2 regions of the Thiothrix winogradskyi genome follow, and region 1 is predicted to be linked to the other one. Evidence: predicted binding sites of a transcription regulator. Region 1 holds the regulator's gene; the other holds the start of a gene.

The links. Region 1 encodes HrcA, which represses chaperone genes, less so after heat shock. Its sites were predicted from a motif close to TTAGCACTCNNNNNNNNNGAGTGCTAA; they were not measured.
Region 2: rpoH (RNA polymerase sigma factor RpoH) is a predicted target of HrcA. The motif match lies at 5,186-5,212, and genes of this name have one in related genera.

The regions. Positions count from the first base shown of each region.
Region 1 covers NZ_CP091244.1:3,128,235-3,140,817, reverse strand. Annotated here, with positions in the region: gene recN (DNA repair protein RecN) at 1-1,112, opposite strand, end outside; gene L2Y54_RS15560 (NAD(+) kinase) at 1,116-1,982, opposite strand; gene L2Y54_RS15555 (hypothetical protein) at 2,187-3,464, shown strand; gene hrcA (heat-inducible transcriptional repressor HrcA) at 3,617-4,672, shown strand; gene L2Y54_RS15545 (hypothetical protein) at 4,778-8,740, shown strand; gene L2Y54_RS15540 (glycoside hydrolase family 9 protein) at 8,769-12,583, shown strand, end outside.
Region 2 covers NZ_CP091244.1:1,489,295-1,501,877, forward strand. Annotated here, with positions in the region: gene L2Y54_RS07525 (Gfo/Idh/MocA family protein) at 1-695, opposite strand, end outside; gene L2Y54_RS07530 (Gfo/Idh/MocA family protein) at 824-2,143, opposite strand; gene L2Y54_RS07535 (DUF302 domain-containing protein) at 2,352-2,828, shown strand; gene L2Y54_RS07540 (DUF302 domain-containing protein) at 2,825-3,304, shown strand; gene L2Y54_RS07545 (coiled-coil domain-containing protein) at 3,312-5,084, opposite strand; gene rpoH (RNA polymerase sigma factor RpoH) at 5,246-6,115, shown strand; gene L2Y54_RS07555 (hypothetical protein) at 6,376-6,582, opposite strand; gene L2Y54_RS07560 (HNH endonuclease) at 6,627-7,229, shown strand; gene L2Y54_RS07565 (T6SS effector amidase Tae4 family protein) at 7,289-8,068, shown strand; gene L2Y54_RS07570 (hypothetical protein) at 8,086-8,523, shown strand; gene L2Y54_RS07575 (SPOR domain-containing protein) at 8,538-9,080, opposite strand; gene L2Y54_RS07580 (DUF3025 domain-containing protein) at 9,175-10,008, shown strand; gene gspE (type II secretion system ATPase GspE) at 10,097-11,830, shown strand; gene L2Y54_RS07590 (type II secretion system F family protein) at 11,817-12,583, shown strand, end outside.

The sequences.
Region 1 (12,583 bases):
GCTTGTTGACGTGCTTGACTCAGCAAACCGGCTTGTTTTTGATAGCTTGTCGTTGCTGCTTGTAACTGTTGTTCGAGCGCGTCGAGGTCGTAATCGTCGCTGCCAAGTTGCGCCAGTTCTTGCTGGATTTGAGCTAAACGGGCGGGGAGTTCAGCCGGTTCGGTACGGTATTTGCGGGCAAGGCTGCGAATGTCGGCAATGCGATTTTCGACTGCTTGCAGACGTTCGGGGTCAATATCGAGGCTTTCGGCGTAATTGCGCAATTGTGCAGCGGCTTCTTGCAGTTGAATTTGGGCGCTGGTGAGCAATTCCAGTGACGGTTCCAACTGTGCATCGACGCGCACTTGTTGGGCAAGATCGTGGATCAGGCGACCCAAGACGGAATACAGCGAGGGTTCGTCATCGTAGAGTTGTGCGTAACCTTGCGCGGCAGTGCTACGGAGTTGTTCGGCATTGGCGAGGCGGTTGAGTTCGTCGTCAAGCTGCTCGGCTTCGTTGGGTTGCACGGCGAGGGTTTCGAGTTCTTGCGACTGGAAACGCAATAAGTCGATGCGTTCTTGGTGCTGCTGGTTTTGACTGCTGATGAGAGTGACGCGCTCGTGCAGTTTTTTCCATGCCGACCAAGCGCGACGGGTGTTCTCCAACAAGGTATCGTTGTCGGCGAAGGCATCCAGCATTTGACGTTGCGCGTCTTTTTTCATCAGCGACTGGTGTTCGTGCTGACCGTGGATGTCGACCAGTTGTTCGCCGAGTTCGCGCAATTGGGTGAGGTTGGCGGGGGAGCCGTTGATCCAAGCGCGTGATTTGCCTTGCGTGGAAATGACGCGGCGGAGGATGCAGGTGTCATCCGCGCCTTCCATGCCTTGCGCTTCCAGCCACACGCGGGCGGAAGGGGTTTGGGTAATGTCGACGCTCAGGGTGATTTCGGCTTTGTCTGCACCGTGGCGTACTGTGCTGCTGTCGGCTTTATCGCCAAGCACTAAACCGATGGCATCCAGCAGGATGGATTTGCCCGCGCCGGTTTCGCCGGTTAAGGCAGTCATGCCGGAATGCAGTTCGAGTTCCAGCGTGTCGATAATCGCAAAGTCGCGGATGTGGATATGTGTCAGCATGGCTTACGGTTGCACTCCCCAATGCAGTTTTTCACGCAAAATATGGTAGTAATCATAGCCTTGTGGGTGTAATAACCGCACTTTTTCCGGGCGGGTATGAATGCGCAAGGCATCGCCGGATTCCAGTTCAATATTGTTATGCCCATCGAAAGAGACGCGGGCGGGAATATCGCGGTCTTCGCACAATTGAATGTCGATGACGCTTTGATTGCTGATCACCAACGGGCGATCGCTCAGGGTATGCGGGCAAATCGGCACCAGTGCCAAGGCTTGCAGGGCAGGGTGCAGAATCGGACCGCCACTGGAAAGTGCGTAGGCGGTTGAACCGGTGGGCGTGGTAATGATAATGCCGTCGGCGCGTTGGGTATTGACAAAATAGCCGTCAATGCGGGTGGTGAATTCGATCATGCGTACCTCATTGCGCACATGCAGCACCACGTCGTTGAGTGCTTCGCCGCTGCCGATGATTTCATCTTCACGAATAACGTCGGCGTGGAGCACGAAACGGGCTTCTTCTTTGTATTGCCCCGCTAACATTTGCTCCAATTGGGTGAGCATTTCGTCAGGGGAAATATCGACCAGAAAACCCAATCGCCCCAAGTTGATACCAATCAGGGGAACTTCATGATCGGCGAGTAAGCGTCCGGTGGCGAGTAAAGTACCATCACCACCCACGACAATCGCAAGATCAATACTGCGAGCCAGCATGTCGGATGGCAGGGTGGGCAAACCTAAAATAATGCCTGCATCGCGGTCGCAATGGACGTGATAACCGCGTTCCAGAAGGAATTCGTGCAACTGGAACAGTGTCTTGTCAACGCGGGTATCGTTGGGTTTGGTAAACAGACCGATGTGAGAAAACGGGTTCATAACCATCGCTTGTAGGAGTAAAGCGGTAAGGCTGGCAAAGCTTTGAGGAAATTGCAAGATTATTAATTCTTATATTTTTCAATAAAAATTTTTGCGATGTAAACCGGTCATTACTTATCTTCTGTTACAGTCGTATTATGTTGTTGTCACATACGGCTGACAGTGACAGTGGGCTTTTTTCTATCCGTAACTTGGGGAATACTCATGACACATCCATCACGCCTTACCACCTTGGCATCCACCACGCTGTTACTTTCCAGCCTTACGCTATTGTCTGCTTGTGGCGGTGGTAGTTCCACGCCAGCGACAGGTGATACTGGCGATACCTCACCGATTGTTACCACTCCAGTAACACCAGATACCAGCCTCAAAACTGGCGTGTTCATTGATGCGCCAGTCAAAGGCTTGACCTACAAAACCGCCACCCAAAGCGGCGTGACCAACGACAAGGGCGAATTCAATTACATCACGGGCGAAACCGTCACCTTCAGCCTTGATGGTGTAGAACTCGGTTCTGCCAAGGCACAAGCCAAACTGCCCATCACGCTGATTTCCACTGAAGTCTACATTGCCCAATTCCTGCAAACGATGGATACCGACCCTAACCCTGATTTAATCGACGTATCCAAGATCAAATTGAGTGCTACGGTCAAAACCGATCTAGCAGCATTGATCGCTAAAGATGGTGATTGTCATAGAGTTAAATGCTTAGAAACCATTTTGGATACTGCCACATTGACGCAAATCCAAACCGACAGCCAAGTTGCATTGGTGAACCAAGCGATGGTGACGGAAGAAGCTGCCGCTAAACACGTTTACAACGCTGTCGGCTCTACGCCTTGGGAGACCAGCGAAATTTCCGGTACGGTAATGGCTGAGGAGGGTGAACAAACCCTTGACCTAACCCTGTTCAATTCTGATGGGACATTTACCATCATGAATCATTTTGACAACGAAGATCTCGTCCAAAGCGTAGGCACTTGGCAATTAAACAGCGGTCAATTGCTGGTGAGCTTCACCGAAGACGGCAACAGTAATCAATTCAAGCTCCACAAAATTAGCCAAGATGGTGACACCATCGACGTGTTTGCCGAAAACACAACGGATACCACTAATGGTGATTTGATTGAATTCCACAAAGCTAAGCCGTTGACGCTGGCGGCATTGAATGGCAAACACATCAGTTTTGACATGACAGGCAATACACATTGCAGTGCCATGACGATTTCCTTCAGTGGTACGACGGCTACATTGCGTGATAAATGTGGTGGTAAGTATGATGAGGGAACAGTACCTGTCGAAGAAGTTGCAGGCACTAAAAACCTGATTAAGTTGAATGGCGGTGATGGTTACATGCTGCTTGCGCTTGCCAGTGGCGATTTGACCAAGGGCAGAATGATTCGTGCCGGATTCGATGGTAGTACTTTGGAAGACCTGCAAGCTAACGGCATCACTACCGTTAGTGAGCCGCTCAAACCCTGATTGGTTTCTGCGATTTGGGAGTCGTCAGAAAGCACGACTCCCTTTTACTCATCACTCTGTCGGCACGTAACAAAGGCTGCATGATCGGCACAACATCAATTGCAAGTTAAACAGGCTTGTATCTGTGACGCTTTGCCCCTATAAATGATGGCATGACAAGCACATCGCACCCAGAACTCAACGAACGCGCCCGCCACATCCTCAAAGTGTTGGTGGAAAGCTATATCCAAGACGGACAGCCGGTCGGCTCGCGTAACCTTGCCCGCAGCAGTGGCTTGGATTTGAGCGCCGCGACCATCCGCAATGTGATGGCAGATTTGGAAGACATGGGCTACATCCGTGCGCCGCACACCTCGGCAGGGCGAATTCCCACCTCACAAGGCTACCGCCTGTTTGTGGATGCGTTGGTGAACATCAGACCACTGGAACAACAAGCCATCCATATCCTGCAAGGCCAATTGAAAGCCGAACGTGATCCTGGGGCGTTAATCCAATCCGCCTCCAATTTGTTGTCGGGGATTACCCAATTAACCGGCGTGGTGAGTTTGCCGCGCCGCAACCCGTCTTCGATTCGCCAGATTGAATTTTTGAGCTTATCCAGCCGTCAAGTACTCGCCATTTTGGTGATGAACCGCAATGAAGTGCAAAATCGTATTATCCAACTCGATACCGATGTCAGTTCCTCAGAATTGCAACAAGCTGCTAATTTCCTCAATGAACGTTTGATCGGCAAGGATTTGCAGCAAGCCCGCGCTGCCTTGCTGGAAGAAATGCGCCAGCACCGTGAAGACATGAACGTGATGATGCTTTCCGCGATTGAATTGGGCGAAAAAGCGGTTGCCGATCTGGGTGAGAAGCCGGATGAAGATTGCGTGATTGCGGGCGAAACCAACTTGATGGGTTACGACGATTTGTCGGATATTACCAAACTACGCGAATTGTTTGCCGCCTTCACCCGCAAGCGCGATATTTTGGGCTTGCTGGACAAATGCTTGCAGGCCGATGGCGTGAAAATCTTCATCGGGCGCGAATCCGGTCAAGCGGTATTCGACGAATGCAGTCTCGTCACCGCCCCGTATGAAGTCGATGGCGAACAGTTAGGCGTGTTGGGCGTGATTGGCCCGAAGCGAATGCCGTATGAGCGGGTGATCCCGGTTGTTGATATTACGGCGAAATTATTGAGTTTGGCATTGAAATCTCGGCACTGAAGTATCAAAAACCATAATTTATGTGACGATTGTCATTAATTATTATTATAATAAGTGGTTAAATAACAATCTAGTCAATGTATCAGCCAGCGAGGGGCTACGGCTATGTTAACTTCAGTGATGAACATCCTGTATCGTCTGCTTGCCATTAGTCTGATTAGCCTATTGTATGGTGTTGCACCGCAAGTGGCCTCTGCCGCGTCAATCAAGTTGCCGGAGAGTGGTTTGCCCGCTATTCCTGCGACGCCGTTGCAAGCGGTGCGTCCGCAAACGGATGCGGGGGTGCGCTATGACCGCATTAGCCCGGTGGTCAATGGACAAGCAACTTATAACCCCACTTTGTGCAATGTTGCCGCGTATTGGTCTGCTGCTCAGGTTAGTGTTGGTGGACGTGCGAGCGGTAATGGCGCGGATGTCTGCAAGGTGCAGGCGCAAACCGATGATGGCGCACTCAAATTCCTCACCAAATGGCCGCTCAACAATATCCATTACCCGCTGACTCCAGCGCCCGCTTGGGCTCAGTTCCGCTTTTCGGTTCCGCAAGGTCACACCGCTAGCACCTTGGAATACGAACTGTCTTGGTACAAACTGTTTGGTTCTACGCCAACTAACTGCCATCCCACCGAAATCGATCCCGTGACAGGGCGGTGCAAACTGGATGTCAGTGCGGATTGGCAACCGGATATACCTGCGGGGTTGTTCCTGTTGTGGGCAAAACCCGGTGATAGTCAATACGTCGTAACGGGGCCACATGACCCGATTGAAAAGATCGGTTACAGCGGCAAACAAGTGTTTCAGGCGGCTGTCCCGGAAGCCTTGCGTGGCGCAGATGAAGTGGTGGTGACCCTGTTGACCTACAATCAGTACACCAAAGCCTGTGAAAAGGCTAACCCGACGGTTTGCACGCCGCATGAAAATGAAAATCTGGAGTTACATTCTGTTGCCTTGAAAACAGCCAAGGCACTCAACCCACTGCATCAACCTGCGCAACAACACCCACGCATTCTCGGTCATGGCGCGGAATGGCAAACCTACTGGCAACCGTTTGAAGCCTTAACTTGTGTCACCAGCAAAAACGATAGCGATTGGGGCAGTGTCTTTAATGTCAAAAACGTGTGGGACAAGCACACCAAGGGTTACAGCGCCTGTAAGGAAACACCGCCCAGCAGTTTGCAAAAGGTGGATGATGCCGCTTTTTACCTGAACCCGCCCGCCAATTCGACATGGAATACTGACCGCGCCCTGCGGGTGATGTTCTTGTTACGCCAGCTCAAGCAATGTCATGCGGAAGGTGGCAATTGCTTGTATAGCGCTGCCGAAACGCAGGCATTGCAGGCAGCCTTTATTGCCTATGAAATGCAGCGTTTCGATTCGGTGGTCTGGGATTGGGGTTACAAATGCTTCGATATTGGCACCGAACAGCAGATGAAGTTCTGGTCGATTTTCGTGGATGTGTTTTGGAGTGATTTGGCTGTCACCGACAAAGCGCGTATTGATGCCAAAATGGGTGCATTGATTGACTGCTACTTGCAGCAATACGCTGATAAAGACTGGTCGATTTTCAATGGCAATAACTGGACACCGTTGCTCGGCAGGGGAGCCGCCTACTGGGCCATTGCCTACTACCACGAAGACCCTCGCGCCCCGGCTGTATTGGAGAAAGTGCTGGAAAGCCTGTGGTTGCACCGCGACTTTTACCTAGCGGATGGTGCATACATGGAAGGCATTGTTGAATACACCAATGTTTCCTATTCCAGCTTGCGGGAAATCAACAACCTGATGATGCAGGGCTTTGGTGTGCCGCTGGATAGCGTGCGCTGGGAACGTGTCGCTAAAACGGCGAATTGGTTTCTGGATTTCATGGCTCCTGATGGTGCAATGGTGGATTTTGGGGATTCTTGGGAAAAACTCGGTTGGTACACACTCGATCCCTTGCACATGCTGTTATGGGAGGAAATGACCGGGGTAAAACCTGTCGGGCAAGCCACACTCGATACCTGCAAGATATTGGATTATTTCAGCAATAAGTGGTTCGTGAAGGGGTTGGATGACCCTTGGACGGTGCAACCTTCCATGGCGCGTAACTGGATCAATCTCGCTGGGCAATGTCAGCGCACCGCGCAAGCCGGTAGTCAGGTTAGCCTGTTTGCAAATGCCGTTACCGGCTCGCTACGGCAGTATTTACCGGGTAGCAATCCGTTGGCACAACAGGAAGGCTTGCGCTTTAAACAAGCCGATCAAACCTATCTGGCGGTGAGCGGTACACCGGCTGATTTTCCACACCGGGAACTGGATTTTGGTGGTTTGATCTGGTCAGCCTACGGAAACCGCCTGCTGTATGACTTCGGCTACGGTGAAATTGCCCTTACCGCTCAAGGCAAACCCTATTTATTGAATAACGGGAATGTCCAGTTGTTTGATAATTTGCCATTGGGCACGAATACGTTGGTTGTCGAAGATGCTACTCAAACAGGTTATACCGGCGGAAAATACCAAAATGCCACCATCAACAGCAGCCAGATTTACGGCGAACGCGGCATTCTGACTAAAGCGACAATCGGTAATTTGACTGGATTACATCTGGATGCGCAGGCCGTGTATGGCACGAATGATGCTGAACTGGGCTGGTTGCGCTACTTTGACCGCTGGATGTTGCCCTTGGGGGATGGCAATTTTCTGGTAGCGGATGCGTTTGCGGTGAAAGCGGAGCGGGGCAGCGCGAATGTGCAGGAATACTGGCATACCACCGTCGATACCGACGCTGCCAGCAGTTGCTCTTTCTCGCGCCAGAATGTGGCCATGAGTCTGGAAAACACCCATAGCTTGCGGCTGAAACCCGAATGTGCGCGTCTTGACCGCACTGCCCCTTCCAGCGTGGTGGGGCGTATTGCTGCCGCCTCATGGCAGGCAGGTGAGTTCAGCCTTGACCCTGAAATCATTAACTATAAAACACGCATTAATACCACAATCCAGCGCCAGCGGGTGCGTTTTAAACCCTTGAGTCCGGTAAGTGAGGATGTGCGGGTGTTTCTTCTGCAAGTAGCCCCTAAGGCTGAACAATTGCAGGAGATTAGTTTGCAGAAAGGGGATTGCGGTGGGAATGCCCCGTGCTTTGATCTGAGATTGAATGGTCAAACGCAACGGATAACCTTTGCCTACGACAACGCCAAGTACCGGTTGGCAAGCATCCAACCTGTGACGGTAATGACTAGTTTTGTGGATCAAAAGGATGTATTGCTGAGTACTTGGGTTGAGTCAAATAACATTCAAATCAGTGGCTTGAGTTCTGCTACCCCTTTCACGGTGACTGGCGGTGAATACCGCATCAACGGCAGTGCTTACACCAAGGCAAAAGGCACGTTGAAAAATGGTGATACTTTGCAAGTGCGGCATTTGTCTTCCAGCAAGTCCACTACTACTGTCACGACTACCTTGAAAGTGGGCAAGCAAAGCTACATCTTCAAAAGCACCACTTTAGTCATTGATGGCACACCTGATCCCATCAGCTTTACGGCACAAACAGGTGTTGCCCTTGGCAGTTTGCTGGAATCTAATGTTGTTACCCTGAGTGGTATCAACGTACCTGTAGCCGTCAGTGTGGCGGGGGGCGAGTACCGTATCAATGGCGGGGCTTACACCAAAGCCAAGGGTACTGCCAAAGCTGGTGATACCCTGCAACTACGGCACACTACTTCCAGCAAATCCAATACCACGGTGAAAACTACCCTGACCGTGGGCAGCGCAAAACCCGTTTTCAGCACCACGACGTTGGTGATTGATAGCACCCCTGATGCTTTTAGCTTTACTGCTCTCACCGGCGTTGCGCTTAATAGCTGGATCGAATCGGCAAGCATCACCGTCAGCGGCATCAATACCCCTATTGCCGTCAGTATCAGCGGTGGTGAATACCGCATCAATGGTGGGGCGTACACCAAAGCCAAGGGTACGGTGAAGGTAGGGGATACCTTGCAGGTACGCCATTTGAGTTCCAGAAGCACCAAGAAAACCGTGACCACGACCCTCACTGTCGGCACGACCAAAGCGCTATTCAAAACTACAACACAATAAAAGAAATTCCATAACAGGGAGTTAGCTGATGAACATTATACGTAAGCTGTGGTTATCAATACTGCTGTTACTGCTACCCATCGCCACACTGGCGGATGACTCGCCTTACTATGGCATTGGCGACCAACTGATCTATGACGGCGAACCCGGCTCTGTTCCTGTTCTGGTCGAAAATGCCAGCGATGGCTCCAACCGCTGCCTGTTCTACCTGCAAACAGCACCCGGCGAAGGGCTAAACGGCAGTCAAGCATTACGCCTAACCCCGACTAAATGGCACGGTCCAGCCTACCGGCTCTACTGCGGCGGTGGTTCGCGGCGTGATTTTTCCGCCCATGATGTGCTGGAATTCTATTTCCGCTGTCCGAGTGGTTACGTTGAACCCCCAGCTTTTCATCTCAGTACTTGGAATCGCCGCAGCAATACCGTCAATCTCCTCAACCACATCGACGGGGGCGTCATCGACAACACTTGGCGCAAAGTACAAATCCCACTGGCTACCCTTGCCACACCCGAATGGACTTTAGGCAATGTGGAAACCTTGGCTTGGGCAATGGATGAGCAGAACCGTACCTGCTATGTGGATAATATCGCCTTGCGTGATACTACCCCGCCGACGCTCATCACCGTTGGCAAACAAGCGCCAATAACAGAAAGCAGTACTGTCCTGCGCCTGACGTTCAGCGAAGCCTATGATGCAGCCAGTATCCGCGCTTTGAGCAATTACAGCCTGCACAGCGTGGACGACAGCGATTACAGTACAGCAACCTCACCCGTCGATACTGGAATGCACTACCGTATCCAGCGCTTCGACAATAGCGGTATACCGCAAAACCGTTACGACCTGTTTTTGCACTTTGCCAAACCGCTTAAGAACGGGCGGCAATACACCCTGAATTTGCAAGGGGTCAAAGACCGTTCTGGTAATGCCATTACACCCATACCATACCGTTTCACCTACGCTGACCAGCAACAACTTAACCAGAATATCAAGGTCAATCAGGTCGGTTATCTGCCGGAACGCCCTAAGGTTGGTTATGTGGGTGGGTATTTCGGCGATTTGGGCGGTGGTGTTTGGGCAGTCGGCGACAATGGCAAAATCCTATTCCATGACCAGCAATCTGGCTGGCAAGAACAAACCACACCCGTGACGACCCCACTGCGTGCGATTGCCGCCACCCGCGAAGATTCCGCATGGGCAGTGGGCGATGGCGGAGTTATCCTGCACTGGGATGGGAAACAGTGGCAACAAGTCGTCTCTCCCGTTAGCACTGATTTGCTGGCAATAGCCTTCGACCCACTGAATCAGGGATGGATCGTCGGTGCAAACGGCAGCATCTTGCGTTACAAGGGCAGTGTATGGGAAACCGTTACCAGCCCCACCGCATCAACCTTACGCGGTGTATGGGCAGAGACCACCAAAAGTGCATGGGCAGTCGGTGATAATGGCACCATTATCCGCTGGGATGGTGTCAAGTGGGCGGCAGAAACCAGTGGTACAACGGTCAATTTGCACGCCATTGGGGGTTCCAAGGCAGATGATTTGTGGGCAGTCGGTGCAAACGGTACGATTCTGTTCCATCAATACAATCGCTGGAAGGTGTGGACGGACAAGCCAGCGGGGACTGCCGATTTACATGCGCTGACCTGGAATCACAGTGGCAGTATCTGGGTGGCTGGCGATAATGGAACCCTGTGGTACAAAACCGGGTTTGGCAGTAACCCGTTCACGGCTGTCAATGCAGCTACCAGTAATGATTTGCGTGCTTTGGCGCGGCAGAATTCCCGCCAGTCTTGGGGCAGCACCAGCAATGGGGCGTTGATTACAAAAACAGGCAATGACTGGCAAGCAGGTGACAACCTGAATGCCACTATCCACGGCATGTTCGCCCTGCCTTATGGGGCGTTACGCCTGCCAACGCCATTGCCGACTGTCTCTATCCAGAATGCACAGAACGCTCAAACCGTGCTGGAGATACCCCTGACGTTACGCCATGCCAATTGGCATTTGTCTGGCGAAGATGTTTACCAGTTTGATTTCAGTGCCCTCACCACAGCCGGGGAATACCGTGCTTACGTTCCGGGGCTTGGCATCTCGGATACTTTCAAAATTGGCAAGGATGTACTGAATCACGCTGCCTACACGACCGCTCGTGGCTTGTTTTACCAGCGCAGCGGCACAGCATTGACCGAACCCTACGCCGAAGCCCGTTTTACCCGCCCGCTCAGTCATGAATACCAGGAAAACGGGCGCAAAATTGACGGCGTTTACAATGCTACGCTCACTAACTCACCTCTGTACAACAATGAACCGATTGGCGGTTTCAAGGATGTGCATGGTGGCTGGCACGATGCCGGGGATTACGGCAAATACATGCCAACCGCCGCCACCGCGCTGTGGTATCTGCTGACAACCTACGATATTCAGCCGGAGCATTTCCGTGACAACGCATGGAACATTCCTGAAAGCCGCAACGGTGTACCGGATTTGCTGGATGAAGCCCGCTGGGAACTGGACTGGATTGTGCGCCTTCAGTCAAGTGATGGCGGCGTTTACCACAAGGTCACGTCAGAATGCTGGTTCGGCGACATGCCGCACAAGGAAACTGCGCCGCGCCATATTTACGCCAAAACTACCCATGACACTGCCTTGGCGGCAGCGCTGTTCGCCAGTGCTGCACGGGTGTGGCAACCCTATGACAGTGCCTTGGCTGCCACTTATTTGCAACGCGCTCGTTTGGCTTGGAGTTTCCTGCAAGCCCACCCTAACAACACGCCGCAAGGTGGCTTTAAAAACGTAGCCAATAATTGTTCGGGTGAATACAACGATGCGGATGACTCCGACAACCGCTTATGGGCGGCTGCTGAACTGTACCGTACTACCGGCGAAAGCGCTTTCCGCCAACATTTTGAAAACTGGTGGGCAAACAATAGTCACACTTGGGGCTGGCATGAATGGCAGCATTTCTACAAACGGGCGTACTGGGCTTATCTGCGCACTCCGGCAGCTAATACCAATGCGGCTATTCAGCAGGAAATCCGCAATAAAATCATTCTGGATGCCAACAATAATCGCGCCCAAACCCTCGCCAGCCCTTATCAGAACGGGGCAAGGCTGGATGTACCGGATTGGCTGGGATGGGGAACGTTTACCCAAAGCACGATGTACGCCTTTCCGTTGTTGCAGGCATGGGCGCTGACCGGTGATGAGAAATACCGCGATACCGCTGCCCTGAATCTGGATGCACAATTGGGCGCGAATCCACTGGCATTTAGCTTTATTACCGGCATCGGCAAGCGTTACCCGCAAAACCCGCTGCACACGGTTTCCATCTACGATGGGGTTGACGAACCTGTTCCCGGCATTCCGGTGTTTGGCATTTTTGCGCACATGAGCAATGGCAAGACCCCGCAGCGCAAAGCACAGGAAGACGCGAATAATTACCCCACGATGTACAATACGGATGATCCTTACCCGATTTTACGGCGCTATACCGATGAATCCGATCTGGTAGAAATGTCTGAATTCACCATCCAAGAGATGGCGATTGCGGTGGGGGTCTTCGGGCTGATGGCAGAACCGCTGGGAAGTAACGCATTGGTGGATACCGATGGTGATGGCATCCCTGACAGTCAGGACACCGATGATGACAACGACGGGATGCCGGATAGCTGGGAAACGCAGTACGGACTGAATCCACTGGATGCTGCTGATGCAGCCGCTGACAAGGATGGGGACGGCTACAGCAACCAGCAGGAATTCATGGCAAGCTCCAATCCGAATGACCCAGCATCAAAACCTGCGCCACTCAGACTGGGTTCCAACCTCGGCGGCATTTCCGATTG
Region 2 (12,583 bases), 1.6 Mb from region 1:
TCAGCAATCAGGCTTATAGTGAACTGTGCAGTGATTTTATCTTGCCAGCCTAGGGTAATGGCTGCCTGCTCATCTACCCCTCCCTCTGCACGGATGAGTACGCCATTTACGTAATCTGGTTTGCCCAACAGATACACAGCCAAAGAAATGGGGTAAACACCACGATCCAGTACTGCGCCGCCCCCCATGGCCTTGTTAAATAAATGATTGGATTCTGATGGTACTTCCTGTATGCCAAAACTGCCATTTAGCATACGTATTTCACCCAAATCGCCAGCGTCCACCCTGTTTTTGAGCTGTTGAACAGCAGGGTTAAAGCGTGTCCACATCGCTTCCATACAAAAAACACCGTTTGCCTGCGCCGCTGCGCGGATCTCTGCCGCTTCGGCTGCATTCATGGCAAAGGGTTTTTCAACAAGTACGGCTTTTGCAGCGGCAATACACATAAGTGCTTGCAACTTATGTACGTTAGGGGGGGTGGCGATGTAAATCGCATCGACGTTTTCGAGGCAGGCAATTTCCGCGTAACTGCCACAGGTGGCATCTACCTTTAAGCCTGCTGCAAACGCTTTAGCTTTCTCTTGAGACCGAGAAGCAACTGCTACGATCTCATGATCATCCAATGCCTTAAGACCCAAAGCAAACTTGCCTGCAACAAAACCTGTGCCAAAAATTCCCCAACGAAACTTGCCCACTTGTTTTCATCCTCCAGTATATGATTGATATGATTGGGTCTGGCTTTGAAAAGTACCATGTTGTATCTGGAACAAATACCCCCGCTTTTGATGGCGGGGATTAGCGCAGTCGCAGACCACCATTAAACTTAATGCTTATGCAAGCGTTCAATCATTTTTTCGATTGAGAATGCTAAAAAATTACGCGAATCGCTGCCGTATTTTTCTTTAGACTCCAGAGTGCTCGGTAATGCACGTATAGGCTCAAAAGTAGTGGTAAGTTTATAGGGTTCGCTGGTTTCTCCCGCGTTTTGCATTGCCAGCGCCAGCTCATTTACATGCAGAACAAGATCAGCGGGAATGTGACTGCGCCTATTGTTTTCTATAGCGTCGGCAAGCTCAGCGACCCCTCTGAAAAAATCCATGAAAACCAGTTCTCGCTTACTCAACATTTTTATGAGTAAGCCCAAGATGCCACGCTCTTTGTGTTTCCATTCTCGCAGACGATCTGGATATTGTGAAATGGGTTTGCTAACCAGTTTTTGTTTCTTACCCCCTACGCCAAAAATCCACTTTAGCAAATTGCTGGCACGCACACTATGTGCTTTGCGTGCATTCAGGCTCAACTGGGAAAAACGCTCAAGATAAACCGGGGCTGCGTAGTGCCAACACTCATTGGCGGTTAATACACCTTCATCGCCGACAATTTGGATTCGGTGGTCATAGGTACCAACGATGCTGCACGTCAGGCGTGCCACAACACCAGATTCAAAGACGATGCACGCAATGGCGAGATCAGGTGTATTAGCCGGGTTCAGAGGCAAGTCGGTTTTATCGGGAACAACACAGGAAGAAAAACTGCTGATGCTCTTTGCAGGTCCGAAAATCGAGCAAATCCAAGTGAGGTAGTACCCAGAGTGTTCCAGTGTGCAACCGGTTTCATATTCGTTCAAATACGGCCAGCGAATGCCACGGGCATTCTTCCAATTCTCTGGTTTCATGCGGTAAATGGGGTTGTCGTCGAGTTCGGCATACACAATACGCGGCTTACCAACTGCGCCGTCCTCCACGGCTTTCCACAGGGTTTGTGCTGTTTCACTCAACACGCTGCAAGGTGCGCCTGATACCATAAGCCCTTTCTGTTCTGCTAAAGCAAGCACTTCTCTTGCCTCATCTAAGTTCATGCCAAGCGGCTTTTCACAATACAGGTGCTTACCTGCATTCAGTGCCATCATATTCACGCGATGATGATTTTTTGGTTCGGTCAGATTGACAACAATCTGTACCTCAGGGTCAGCCATGAGTGCTTCCGTTGAGTCGTATACGCGGATTTTGTAATGATTGGCTAGAATGTCAGCACGCTCGCGCTGTAAATCTGCAACGCCCAACAGGGTTAAATTATTGTGATAATGAAGTGTTTCCATGTAGGGATCCGCTACGTAACCACAACCAACGATAGCAATTTTCATTGTCTCTCTTCCATGACAGTTGTTATAAAATTGACGTTTGAGGGAACAATTTCATTATCCGCCCCCCGGTAATTCGGGGTAATTGATGTTTGTCACTCTTGTGCCAGTTAACCTGTAGTCTGATTAAAAAGCGTTCTTTTGCTTGAACTTCGGTGGCTTTGTGCATATATTAGAAAAATCTAATATTTATTGATGATGGGCTATTACGATGAAACGCTTAAAAAAATTAATGCTGCTGGGGCTGTTATGGTTGGCAACGACCATGACGGCAAGCGGCGCAGAGCAGGGTAATAACCTCAAGCTTACCTTGGTATATGACTCGCCTTATGGGTTTGAAGAGACTCTGGAGTCTTTGCGTAACAGTATTCATGCGCATAATTTCCGCGTATTTCCTGACCGTTATCTCGAAGAAGGTTTGGTGGATGAGTTTTCCGTGAATACGCGTCAGGTCAGTGTCCGGTTCTGTAATTTCAGCGATTTGCATCAGGCGCTCCAGATTGAGCCACAAGTCGGTGTAGTGTTGCCTTGCACCATCACTGTGATTGAAAACGAAGCTGGCAAGGTGCAACTGTTGACGGGCAATGTTCAAGCCATGTTGACACTGTTTGACAACCCGGATTTGACCGCCGCGTTCCAGGATCTGGAACACAAGTATCAGGCTATTATTGATGAGGTGACGCTATGAAACGTTTAACTATCGGTTTCTGGAGCGTATTGCTTGCAGTGCTGTTGGCTGTTCCGGCACAGGCGAACGAGAAATTGCTGACGGCACGTTCCCCGCAGGCATTTGATCTTGCCTTGGAACAAGTGCAGACCGTGTTGAAAAAACACAATTTCACCGTGGCACATATCCAAAAATGTGACGGTGGGTTAAAAGACATGGGCTATACCACGGATAATTACAAGATTGTGTTTTTCGGCCGTTTGGAAGAGGTGCGCGAGTTAAGTAAAACGCACCCCGAATTAGTTCCCTTGTTTCCCTTTAAGCTGGCTGTATACGCAGATGGCAAGGATACGCGGTTTTCGGTGTTGAATCCTGCCGAACTCGCTCCCTTGTTGGGTGCCGATAAAGCATTGGCAGAGCAGTTAGTTGCATGGGAACGCGATTTTCGTGCGGTCTTGAGTGATATGGAAGTCGTGCAAGTGGCACACGCTGACTAAACCTCGCTTAGGCAGTTGCGCTGTAAACGCGCAATTGCTGCCCCAGTTTTTGCAGCATCACGTCCCGTTGTTGCAGGGCTTTTTCTTTGTGCAGTAATTGTTGATTAAGCTGCGCGATAATGGTGTCTTTGATATTGATCACTTTGTCGCGCTGTTCCAACTTGTGTTCCCATGCATGGTTAACCCGATCACGTTCTTGCGTTTGATTTGCCATAGTTGTCAGGGTGTCGAGCTGTTGTAATAAGCTGTTTTCTTGGGCGTGCTGTTTGTCGGTGAGTTCACTGATGGCGCTGATGTGTTGCAACAGTAACGCTTCACGGCTGGCATGTTGTTGCTCGCGTTCGGTGAATTGTTCTTCACGGCGTTGTAGGGCTATTTCGCGTTCGTTTAAGCGTTGCTCATGGGTTTGCAGCAATTGCTGTTGTTCCAGTATCGACTGGTCTTTGGTTTGCAGGGTTTTGTCACGTTCGCTGAGTTGCTGTGCAAACTGCTGTTGCTGGTGTTCTTGCCGCTGGATGACCTGATCTTTTTCCAGAATTAACGTGTCTTTGTGTTGCACCAGCTTGGCGTATTCGGTGAGGTGTTTTTCCTTGTCGAGTAAGGTGATTTCCAACTCGGCAACCCGTTGGTGGTGGTTGTCGATGTGCTGTTGCTGGGCGAGCAGGCGTTGTTCCAGTTCGTTGAGATGGGCTTGCAGCGCTTGAATCGACAGGTCACGTTGCTGAATTTCTTTATCGCGTTCTTGAAGTTGTAAAAACTGTGCGGCAATTTGTGCGTCACGGCGTTGCAGGCTGCGTTCCCGTTCGTTAATGGTTTGGTCGCGGGCGGTAAGTTGCTGGTCTTTTGCGAGTGTTTGATTATTTTGTTCCAGTAGCAGTTGTTCGCGTGTTTGTGCAATACGGTCTTTTTCGTGCAGCAGGCGGGTTTGTTCGGCTAACTGCTCATTGCGCAAACTGATTTGATCAACTTTGCGACGTACTAGGCTGTCACGTTGGTGAATTTGCTGATCTTTCTGGAAAATCAGGTCATCGCGGCGTTGTAATAGGCGGTCAAAATCACGCAGCCGCCGATCACGTTGCAGGATCTGCTGGTCACGTTCTTGGAGGTGGCGGTCACGTTCGGAAAGATGGCGATTGCGCTCGCTTAGCAGTTGTTCCTGGGTGTAAATGCGTTGTTGGTGGTCGCGAATCCAGCGATTGAGTGCTTCGAGTTGTTGGCTGAGTTCTTGAATGCTGGTGTCGCGTTTGCCGATTTGTTTGTCGCGGTTGTCGATTTCACGGTCGCGTTTGCCGATGTGATTGTCTTTTTCTTCAAGGCGGCGATTTCGGATGTGAATTTGGTCTTCACGTTCCAGAATGTACTTTTCTTTCTGGCTGGCAAGTTGCTCGATTTCGCGCGAGTGGTTCTCTAATTCGCGAATAATTTGGTCACGTTCTTGAATGACAGCCTCTTTTTGTTGGAGAGCCGCATCACGTTGGGCAAGCTGTTGGTCGCGTTCTTGGGTGCTGTGTTGATTGCTCAGGAGCAGTTGTTCTTTTTCGGTGAGCAATTCTTCCTTACGCGCCATGTGTTGGTCGCGCTCGCGTAAGGAATGTTCCAATGTATCAATGAGTTGATCTTTGCTGTGCAGCGCTTCATTAAGCGTCAGGAGCTTGGCTTCAGTGTGTTGCAAACGTTCATAAGCATCACGCCAGCGATCAATTAGGGTTTGTCGGTCACTGGCGGTGAGAAAGCGGTTGCCTTCGATTTTCTCGATAAGAGTCTGTTCTTCGCGATTCATTGTTATAATGTTCTACTTATCTGTTTATGCGCTATCATAAAGCATAATGTGTTAAAAATAACGTGGCATGAACCAAATAAAGACAGCAACCAAACGGGTTATTAGCACTCTAAGGCGATGAGTGCTAAGATAATGCTATAAGTAAATTGAGGAGATCACGCATGACTAACGCCATGATGCTCAAAGGGCAAACACTTCCGGTTCCCGTGGGGAATCTGGAAAGTTACATCCATACGATCCACGCCATTCCGGTTCTGGAAGTAGAGGAAGAGCGTGAGTTAGCTGAACGTCTGAAATATGCCAGTGATTTGGAAGCAGCCCGTCAGCTCATTTTGCACAACTTACGCTTTGTGGTGAAAGTGGCGCGGGGGTATAGCGGGTACGGCTTACCGTTGGGCGATTTGGTGCAGGAAGGCAACGTTGGCTTGATGAAAGCAGTGAAGCGTTTCGACCCTGATATGAATGTACGACTGATTTCGTTTGCGGTGCATTGGATTCGCGCGGAGATCCATGAGTTCATTTTGCGCAACTGGAAAATCGTCAAAGTGGCGACCACTAAGGCGCAACGCAAACTGTTCTTCAACTTGCGCAGCAGCAAAAAGCGCTTGGGTTGGTTGAATCAGGAAGAAGCGCAGTCGATGGCAGATGATTTAGGGGTGACAACTGCCGAAGTGCTGGAAATGGAAAAGCGTATGAGTGCGCATGATGTGTCATTTGATCTCAGTATTGATCAGGATGAAGACGATTCTGCCAATTTTTCCCCTAGCCAATATTTGGTGGCAGAATCGGCGGACCCGGCAGAAACCTTGGAAGCGGAAGAGTGGGATGCTTATACCCGTGGACGTTTCCAAACAGCCTTGGCTAACTTGGATGCCCGCAGCCGTGATATTTTGGCGAGCCGTTGGTTGGTTGAAGAGAAAGCAACCCTGCACGAGTTGGCAGAAAAATATAGCGTATCGGCAGAGCGGATTCGCCAGCTTGAAAATGCGGCGGTGAGCAAGTTGCGCTTAGCCGTGGTGGAAGCCGCATAAAAAAAGGTCGCATTAGCGACCTTTTTTATAACACTGAATGCTTAACCCAAAAAAGCGACCGACAGGAAGCTAAACCACGAAAAAGCAATCAAACCTACCACAATCAACATCGGAATGCCGAAATCCCAGCTAAACATACCTACATACCTCTAAAATACTTATGTGCATAAGAGGATAAAGGAATGCCGCCCTCCTGACAAGATCAGGAAGCGCTAAAACCAGCGGCACGCGCGGGACAGGGGGCGGAGCTGGGTGTTAATTCAGCCGGAAAAAACCACCGAAAAGAAGCTGAACCAAGAGAACAAAATCATTGCAATCACAATTGCAAAGGGCAAGCCATAATCAAAACTAAACATGGTGGTCTCCTTCCAAATATCTTCAGTAATCAATGTGTGCAGTGTGCCTGAAGTGATAGGGTTGAAACCTTGACATGGCTCAAGGATTTCAGCGGGCGATGACAACTTCATGAAAAATATTATGAATACTTGATTTATGTCAGGAATCTGCAATCATGCTGCACATGATCAGCTTGAACCAACTAATCCTGCGCACTGACGTAAGTGGGATGCCGTTGGAATGGATTCATTTCCAAACGGCAGTCAAACTTTATTATTCTGAGCAAGTGGCTTACACCTGCGGGACTCCCATTCTCGCCATTCGGGGCGGTATCAACGCCATCACCGGGCAACGTAGCCGGATTATCCTGAATTCCATCATTGCCACACACGGCAGCAAGCAACAATTACACGAGTATTATGTACCACCACTCAGTAACCCCTTGCTGTTTCGGCGCGATAACCATATTTGCCTGTACTGCGGGCAACATTTTCAGGAAAAAGATTTATCCCGTGACCATGTGCGCCCTTTAGTGCTAGGTGGTCCCGATCGTTGGACCAATGCTGTCACTGCGTGTAAATCGTGTAATAGCCGTAAAGGCGGACGTACCCCAGAGCAGGCGCACATGCCCTTATTGGCTGTGCCATTCCAACCCACGTATGCAGAATATATTTTTTTGCAGGGGCGCAATATTCTCGCGGATCAGATGGAGTTTTTGAGTGCGCATTTCCCCCGAACCAGCAAATTACGTGAGCGCGGGCAATTGGGCGGATTTTAGTTGCGCTGCCACGCGGATTTTTGCCTATAGTCATAGCGTGTTCATCAAGGAATTGCTCCATGCCTGAGTCAAGTTCGTTCTGGAGTTGGTTGTTGTCGTTGTTTCGGCCGCGTCGTCCGGCTCCAGTGGTACCGGCAAGTCCACCGCCGGTTACTCCGCCTCCCAGTGTTACGTCACCGCCAATCGCTACCGAACCGGAACGGGCGGCTATTGTGGCAGAATTACAGGATGCTCCTGCTTTGCCGCCCCCGCCGCCACGGCGACCTCCCGCATTAACCCCCTTAGAGAATACGCCGCCATTACCGGATATTGATGTGGGGATATTGGAACAGGTGTTGCCACAGGAAGGGCCGAAGTTAGGTTTTCGGCTATTGTGGAATAACCATCCAACAGTTGAGACGGGGGAAACCTTTCCGTGCCGCGATGCTGAGGGCAACCCTCACTTTGGGAATCAGTGCGCCATCTTGATGGGAACGTGTTTATTGCGCAGTAATTTGTTGCAAGGCTATGACAAAACCACCTGTTGGTATCGCGGGCATAAAGGTCACACGTTACGGGCACGTGAGGTGGCAGATTGGATGCGGCGTAATCCTGGGCGTTTTGGAGCGGTGGAAATTCGTCGCAATGTATCGTGGGGGGCATTCAAGGGGCGCACGGGATTTGTGTGTTTTCATAATTTTTGGGGGGAGGGCAACCAAGGGGATCATATTGACTTGTGGGATGGCACGGGCATTTTGATGCGTGAGAAAAACCCGGATTGGGAAGGCCCGGCTCTGGCAGATGGTTCCTTGGACTATTTTGAGCGTTCGGAGGAAGTATGGTTTTGGCCCGTCCATTAATCTGCGCTGTGGCCTGCGTGTTGCTGTTGACAGCTTGCGAACCTGAGCGACAGCCTAATACGCAAGCGCTGGTGTTGCCTGAGCGTTTTACCACCCCGCACGTGACGGATCAGGCTCAAGCCGCAGGTTTGACCTTGGTGTTGAGTGATAATGGCGGTGGGTGTCAGTTGCAGGTGGGGAAAACGGCGCCGCCTGTTTGGCTTAAGCCGATGGCACCGTGTTATTTCATGAAGTCACCGGGAGCGGCACAAGCGCAAGTTTACCGGCATGATAAAACGACTGCGGTAGTGGCGGTGGTGGGGACACCCGTCAAAGGTAATCGTTGTGGGCGGGAGGTGCAGGGTTTGGTCATCAAGGGCGGGGCAGTAACACCTTCTGCTTATGTGATGCAGGGCAGCGTCCACTGCGCTGATCAAGGCTTACAAAATTTCCAGTATGAGTTATTTGCAAAATAAAGGGGTGGGAAAAGTTAATCGCCTTCTACAACAAAACTTGCGCCAAAGTTGGCGGGGTAACGGCTACGGAGTTTAGTCTGCAAGGTTTCAGCTTGCTTGCGTGAAGAGAATGCGCCGACCCGTAATTTGAACATTAGTCCACGCGGTGTGTTTAAACTGACCAGATAAGCATCATAACCATCTTGGGCAAGGGCATCGCGCCAACCGTACAATTGTCTGGAATCATAACCCGCCGCTACCTGTACGGCGTAGCGATTGGTGGTATAGCGTGTGTCTTCGCGGTCGCGAATGACGGGGGTGGGCTTGCGTTGTTGCGCTTGAATGTAGTTATTGCTGGGTTCCCATACGTCGTCGTTGCGGGGATTGTTGTTATTACTGCTGCCAAGATTCCACTCTGAAAGGTTAGGGCGATAATTAATAAAAGGTAGTTTTCCTGCTTTATACAAAACCACAAGCGTGACCACGCCCACTACCAATATCAGGGAATGAATCATTTTAAAGACAAAGCCGCGCTGTTGACGGAAGGAACTCGATGACACGCTACTGGAATGCTTCACTCCGACCTCTTTTGACCTATTGCTGCCCTATGACTATAGCCAAAAAGACAGGGATAAGGGAGGTTGAGTTGCGTTAAAATTCATGGTTTCGGTCATGAATGGATTGGCGATGACTTCCGACATCTGGAATGCTGACTTCGATACCTTACATCCCTGCTTTCAGCAGTTACGTAACCGTTGTTGTTGGGCAGGGTTAACGGACTGGCCTGCGTGTGAATGCTTGAATCAATTATTGCCAGCGGCGTTGTGCGCTCAGTCGGGGTTGCCAGTGCGTTTTTTTCCGCAAGATAATACGCTGCCATTTCCTGAGTTGTATTATGAAGAGCGTATTTTTCAGCATGGCATGGTGGCGACTCGTGCGAATTGGCACGATTTTTTTAATGCCCTAATGTGGAGTGTATTTCCACAGACCAAGGTGATGATTAATGCTTTGCACGCGGCTGACATCCAGCAGTACGGTAAACCGCGCACGCCTCAGCGGGATGCATTGACGGTGTTGGATGAAAGCGGGGTGATCATTGTTGCCAGTCGGCGTGAGTGTCTGCAATACGTGATGGATTTCGCGTGGGAAACCTTGTTTTGGCAGGAACGGGCGGCGTGGGGGCAGGAAATTGCGTGTTTTATGATTGGTCATGCGACGCTGGAAAAAATGCTGACGCCGTATGTGGGGGTGACTGCCCATGCGCTCTTGGTGGAAGTGACGCCAGCGTTTTTCCACATGCCGCTGGCACAACAGCACGCTTATCTGGATCAGGTGGTATCCGGGCAATTGCAGCAAGGTAGCTTGGCTTCCACCGCTTGTATGAATCCGTTTCCGCTGCTGGGTGTCCCTGGTTGGTGGGACAATACGACGCCAGACTTTTACCGAAATACGGGCTATTTCCGTGGAAAAAACCGTGAGCGTGTGGTGCAAATCATTGCCGCATAATTTTCCGACCGTTTGGGGGGAAACTGCTTGCATGTTTCCTCTGCATCCCTAAAATGGGTTCGCATTATAATAATAAAGAAATACGATTATGCAGGTTGCGACATCCCATGCTCCAGCCGCACTGTTTGGCGAACGGCTGGTCAAACTAGGCAAACTAAAACCTTCTGATTTGGAACGTGCATTGCGGGCGCAGGCGGAAATTCGTCAGCCGCTGGGCAGTGTGTTAGTCCGTTTAGGAATGCTCACCGAACAAGAAGTCGCGTTCGTGTTGTCACGTCATCTGAATGTGCGCATGGCACTCAGCAAAGACTACCCTTCGTTACCCATCGAAAACCTCGGCATTGCCATTAATTACATGCGCAACGCGGAAATTGTTCCCTTGCAAGCGGGGGAAGAGCGTTTGGTCGTGGCAATGTCTAACCCGCAGGATGAATTTACCTGTCAGGCGATTTGCATGGCAAGCGGCAAATTGGTTGAGCCATTGTTGGGGCTACCTACTGAAATTCGTGCCAATATCGAGCGTTTGTATGGCGCGGAAGCCAGCAAAAAAGAATCGGGTGGGGATGGAGGCGACGAGTTTGAAATTACCAGCCAAGATCACAATCTGGATGACATTGAACACCTGAAGGACATGGCGAGTGAAGCGCCCGTGATTCGCTTGGTGAACCAGATTATGACCAATGCGATGAGCCAACGCGCGTCCGACATTCACATTGAGCCGTTTGAAACCCACCTGAAAGTGCGTTACCGGATTGACGGGGTGATTCACGAAGTCGAATCGCCGCCACCACAATTGACTGCCGCAATTATTTCACGCCTCAAATTGATGGCACGGCTGAATATTGCCGAGCGCCGTTTGCCGCAAGACGGGCGTATTCAACTCCGTGCGCAAGGCAAAGAAATCGACATGCGGGTTTCCACCGTACCGACCATGCACGGTGAAAGTGTGGTCATGCGTTTGCTGGATAAGCACAGCGTCAAGCTGGATCTGAATACGCTGGGCTTTTCCGATGACAATTTGCGCAAAGTGCAGCAGCAATTGGATGCGCCGCACGGAGTTATTCTGGTCACAGGGCCGACGGGTTCGGGGAAAACCACCACGCTGTATTCGGCGCTGACCCAGCTCAACACCCCAGAAAACAAAGTGCTGACGGTCGAAGATCCGGTGGAATACGAACTCGAAGGCATTAATCAAATTCAAGCGAACCCCAAAATTGGGTTGAATTTTGCCGACGCATTACGTTCCATTGTGCGCCAAGACCCAGACATTATTATGATCGGGGAAATGCGTGACGTGGAAACGGCGCGGATTGCGATTCAATCGGCGTTGACGGGTCACTTGGTGTTGTCCACCTTGCATACCAATGATGCTGCCAGCGGTATTACCCGTCTCATGGACATGGGGATTGAAGATTATCTAATCACATCCACGGTGAATGGCATTTTGGCACAACGTTTGGTGCGTCGTTTGTGTCCCCAGTGCCGCGAATCTCATTCGGTATTGCCGGAGATCGAGCAAGAACTCGGTTTGCGCCGTTATCAACCGGAGGGGGAGTTGCGTTTGTGGCACGCCAAAGGTTGCAGTGCCTGTGGCAATTCTGGCTACAAAGGGCGCAGTGCGATTCACGAAGTGTTGGTAATGGATGACCCTTTGCGCCGCTTAATCCTCAAGCACGAAGACGCGGGAGTGTTGCAAGAACAAGCGCGTAAAGGCGGAATGCGCACCATGTACGAAGACGGTTTGTACAAAGCCCTCAAAGGCGTAACCACGCTGGAAGAAGTATTGCGTGTGGCGGAGGAAACCCCGAATGCCCACGTATAGCTACAAAGCCATTACCCCCCAAGGTGTGGCAAAAGAAGGCAGGTTGGAAGCTGCGAATGAAGCCCAGGCGGCAGAAAGCCTGAATGCCCAAGGACTGATTCCGATCAAAATCGAAGCGGGGAAAGGTACGGCTAATGTGTCTTCCGGCACGGCACAGAAAAAATCCAGGGGTTTGTTTGCCAGCAAAGCGGTAAGTCAGCCCGACATTATGGCGTTGACGCAGCAACTCTCGACCATGTTGCGGGCAGGTTTGCCGCTAGACCGTGCCTTGGGCATTTTGCTGGAAATTGGCGATAAACCGGCGGTGCTGGAATTGGTGCAAGGTATCCAAAATCAGGTGCGCAGCGGCAAACGTTTCGCGGATTCACTGGAAACCAGCGGCAAATTTTCCAAGTTTTACATCAATATGGTGCGAGCAGGGGAAGCGGGTGGTTCGATTGACGATGCCTTGGCGCGTTTGGTGGAATACATGGCGCGTGCAAAAGAGTTGCGTGGCACGGTGATTTCGGCATTGATTTACCCAGCGATTTTGGCATTTGTGGCGGTGGTGTCGATTTTTGCGCTATTGGCGTTTGTTGTACCGCAATTTGCGCAAATGTTCGGTGACATGGGGGCGGAATTACCGACGATTACCAAGGTGGTGATGGGGACTGCGGCGACCTTGCGCGATTATTGGTGGGCGGTATTGGGCGGGTTTTTGCTGATTTTGATGCTGGTGCAATACGTATTTAGCAATGAAAAAGCACGTACCGG